Regions from separate parts of the Paenibacillus sp. FSL R10-2734 genome, predicted to be linked through region 2. Evidence: riboswitches for the same ligand, from Rfam matches in the RefSeq annotation. Region 2 holds a riboswitch; the other holds the start of a gene.
What was found. A riboswitch is a leader RNA that binds a small molecule or an ion and turns the genes downstream of it on or off. The one in region 2 is predicted to bind cyclic di-GMP.

Region 1 (2,203 bases), 1.6 Mb from region 2:
GGAAGCTACGACTAATCATCTCTACACTAGAGATACGGACGGCTTCGAGACTTGGCAAGAAATTAAGCCCGCTTATGTATATCCTGAGTAATGAATAACTAACACAAAAAAGCTCCTCTCTGTTTCTCAACAGGGGGGAGCTTTTGTATATTTGAAATAAGCTGTCTCATCAATTAAATAGCTTTTTCATGAAATCGTAAGTAAGCGGAGCATCCTTCTTCAACTGCTCACGCGTTGCATCATTATAGACATATAAGCTTGCGCTCTCAGCGAAATATTCATTAGGATAAGCTGATACATAATTGTCGTTATAGTTTAACGCTGCTTCTTTATTGAAAATATCTTTAAATTGTTGTGAGTCACTCACGGTATTAAATACGAAACGATCTACGGCGTGCATGGTCTCGTGAATCTCGAGGTTGAATGAATTGTGACCTTGTCCTTTTTTGCTGTAGCCAATCCGAACAACAACGTTCTGCTCACTAACACCAGGTGCATCATCCCAAGTGAGCCCAGTATCTTCCCAGCCTCTTGGTGTTACTCCTTTGAGATAGCGTAGTTCCGGTTCATTGGTAATGATGTCGTTCGTTAATTTTATTTTCACACCTTTATCTGCAAGGGTTTTTAAAATAGGTGCTGGAATTCTTTCAATACGCGATATCATCGCAGTGGCTAACTTTTCATTGTAATTGCTTTGTGGCAGCACGATCAATTGATCTGATAAAGCGTTCTTAGCATGTGCTAAGTTGGTTGGGAATAGTGCAATAATCAATAACGCTATGATCATCATACGTACGCATTTGGTTCTGTTCATTATGAACACTCCTTTTGCAAGCAGAACGCCACTACAGTGAGTGTGTTAGCTTAGAATTGGTAACTGGCTGGCATGGTGAGTCTTCCTCACGTTAGCCCCTATAGCTTTGCGTCGCCATCTCTCGATGGGTTTGCCTTTGTCAATGTGGAGTTGACAAAATGAAGTTGTGAATGCTCAAAAAACCCTTCTTACCGAAATAAGAAGGGTTAGGAACGTATTATCACGTCGTACTTCTATGTCGGTAACTGGCTGGCATGGCGAGTCTTCCTCGCGTTAGCCCCTATAGCTTTGCGTCACTATCTTTCGATAGTTTTGCCTTTATCATTATGTAATGTAGTAGGTAATTAATACTAGAGTATCTACTATTAGAGTAGTTGTTTAATACCAATTAGTCAATGTGATTTATCATACACTTCAGCTAGAAGAGGTTGGGTTATTTCTATTTTTTAGGGTTGTGAATTTTATCTTTCATATGATGTCAGGTAATCTACAAGAGATCCAAACTAAGTACATATTCTCCACTCATCCTAACTATTCACTACCGATTTGTATTTGAATAATTGCTATATTAAATCTATTAAAAAAGGCTAACAAGAAAATATTGAAAGGTTGCTGGAAATGGATAGAGTTGAGAGCAAAGACATGAGTTTAGATACAATAAGATCGGACAAAGGTTTTTTTGGACATCCTAAAGGTATAGGAGCTTTAGCTGTAGGGAACTTCTTCAACTCCGCTGCTTGGGGCGCTTTTTATGCGATAATGATTTTCTATCTCTATACTCCATATACTAAAGGGCTTGGGTTCTCCGAGGGTAATGCAGCTCAGATGATTACAGCGATGGCCGCTTGTAACAGTCTGTTTGTTATTCTGGGTAGTTGGCTTGCCGACCGAGTGCTTGGTATGCGAAAAGCTCTAATTATAGGTAATATAGTGAAAGGGAGCGCGTTCCTGCTGCTCGCCATTCCTGTTGCAAGCTTAGGGCAGGGTAGAATTTTTGCTATTGTTGCATTATTTCTATTATCTTTGCCAATCATGGGGGCGAGTAATGCTTCCTTAACAGGGCAACTCTATCGTAAAACCGACAATGGACGCCGTGATGCCGCTTTTACTATACATCAATTTATGAACACGGTTGCAGGTGTAATTACACCGGTTATCGTAGGTCAAATTGGGATGAGTAACTATCATATCGGATTTGGGATTGCCGCATTCTTTGCCTTTATGTATGGTGCAGTCATTTTCTTCACGCAGCACAAATTCTTTGGCACATTGGGTGCGAAACCTGTCAGTCCACTTGAAAAGGGACAATTCAAGAAAATCTTCAGTATCTTTTTAGCTATTCTTGTAGTGATACTTGGCATTATTGCTATACTCATAGTCGCTAAGGTA
Region 2 (2,203 bases):
TGAGCAGACCAACCTCTTATCGCTTAATGCGTCCATCGAAGCAGCTCGTGCCGGTGAACATGGTCGAGGATTTGCTGTTGTCGCACAGGAGGTTCGTAAGCTCGCTGAGGAATCCACGGCTTCAACGAAGGAAGTCTTCGGCTTGGTTCGGAGCATCGAAACTGATATTAAACAAGCAATTGACAATATCGCTATCAACGAAGAAGTCGTACAGGTACAGAATGAAATGATCACTCAATCCGCTCATATCTTTGCGCAAATTGTGCAAAGTGTACAGTATATTACCGAGCAGATTTCTTCCTTCTCTGCAGAAAGTGATCTTATGTTGGAAAGTGCCTTGAAAATCTCAAGTGCAATAGAGAATATCTCTGCGATCACTCAGCAAACCGCTGCGGGCACAGAAGAAGTATCAGCCGCTATGAATGAACAGATTAATGCCCTGCAGTCCGTCGCAGAAGAAACCGAGAAAATGACAACGGCGGTATTTAATTTACAGAAGACAATCCATATCTTCAAATTTTAAATAACTGACTATCCTTATCAACATACCCTTTAACTGCCCCTAAGTTTGACTTAGGTGGCGGTTTTTTTCTGTCCATTATTTCAAATGTTAGACAAGATTTTCGTCAAAATTCGAGTTAATTTGCGAGTATATATTGACAAAGGATCTCGAGGAATATATTGTAAAGGAAAATTCTTCTTATAAATTTTAAATTAATATTGGCAAAATCTTCGAAAGAGGATGACGCAAAGCCATGGATCTACAGCCTCATTTTTAATTTGAGGCCATGACTGCCAGGTTGCTGAAAACCAAGACGACTGGACTATTGTTCGGTCTCTATGGCGATTCATGCTTCCAACCTGTGCCCTATTTTTGAGCACAGGTTTTCTATTGTTTTTTATTCAAATAATAATCAACTTGTGAGGTGTACTTTTTGAAGACAGTCGCAGATTACATGTCGGAAGCACTAAGGAAACTTGGTGTTACCCATTCCTTTGGTATTATTGGTAAATCTATTTGTCCAATCGTTCTTAAAATGGTAGATTACGGTATTGAATTTATTCCTGGGCGACACGAAACAAGCTCAGGATTCGAAGCAGCTGGGTATGCGCTAAAAACTGGAAATATAGGTGTAGCTTTTGGTACTTCCGGTCCTGGTGGAACAAACCTGCTTACAGCAGCGGCACATGCGAAGGCTAACAACTTACCTGTCCTATTTATTACCGGACACCAATCCATTAAAGAGCTTGGTATTCCACAATGTCAGGACTCTTCCTCTTATCTAGCTGATTTAGCAGATATGTTTAGACCTGCTACCTTGTTTAGCAAGCTTATTGAACGTGGAGATCACTTTAGCACGATTTTTAATCATGCGATATCCATTGCTCTGAGCGGCAATCGCGGTCCAGTTCATCTTTGTATCCCTTTTGATGTTCAAACAGAATTGCTGGAGGAGTGTAATATTGTGATCCCTGAGCGGGAATCACTGGTTAGCTTCGCGAATATCGACCGGTTCCTTGAAGCTATTAACAACTCAAAGAATCCATTAATTATCGCCGGTAAAGGAGTTAACCGCTCAGGAGCACATAGTGAGCTGATTCAATTAGCGGAAACATTTAATATTCCTGTAGTTACATCTCCAGGTGGTAAAGGGGCTATAGCTTGGGATCATCCACTCTATCACGGTCCAATTGGAGTAGGCGGTTGTACCCATGGGGATGACTTGCTGAATCAAAGTGATCTATTTATCGTTCTCGGCTCACGCCTAAGTGATATGACTATTTGTAATCTTAAACGGGAAAATCATCCGAAAACACTAATTCAATTTGATAGCGATCCGACCTTTGTCGGCAAAATATTGTTCTCTAACACGATCCCAGTCACTGGAGATCTACGTGATAATCTGGTTTGCTATCTCAATCATATCGACACGAACAACATCACAAAACGCGAAGTTGCCACAAATGTCGATTATTCCGAAGAGCTTCCGATTTTACCAGGCCTTTCACTTGCATCGGTCTTGAGTACGATGAGTGATTTGATTCCCTATAACAGTACCGTCTTTGTTGATGATGGAAGCCACGGTTTCCATGCCGCGAAATGGTTCAAGGTTAAGAAACCGGGCAGTTTTGTTTTCGATGCTTACTTTGCTTGTATGGGTAATTCCATCGGTATGGCTATCGGCGCAAAAGTTGCTGCTCC

Region 1: linked by a shared signal. The riboswitch ahead of NSS67_RS06065 (hypothetical protein) and the one ahead of NSS67_RS12520 (thiamine pyrophosphate-binding protein) in region 2 are both predicted to bind cyclic di-GMP.

The regions. Positions count from the first base shown of each region.
Region 1 covers NZ_CP150170.1:1,331,404-1,333,606, forward strand. Annotated here, with positions in the region: gene NSS67_RS06060 (MucBP domain-containing protein) at 1-91, shown strand, start outside; gene NSS67_RS06065 (hypothetical protein) at 170-814, opposite strand; cyclic di-GMP riboswitch class I at 870-959, opposite strand; cyclic di-GMP riboswitch class I at 1,052-1,141, opposite strand; gene NSS67_RS06070 (oligopeptide:H+ symporter) at 1,433-2,203, shown strand, end outside.
Region 2 covers NZ_CP150170.1:2,887,337-2,889,539, reverse strand. Annotated here, with positions in the region: gene NSS67_RS12525 (HAMP domain-containing methyl-accepting chemotaxis protein) at 1-523, shown strand, start outside; cyclic di-GMP riboswitch class I at 713-808, shown strand; gene NSS67_RS12520 (thiamine pyrophosphate-binding protein) at 927-2,203, shown strand, end outside.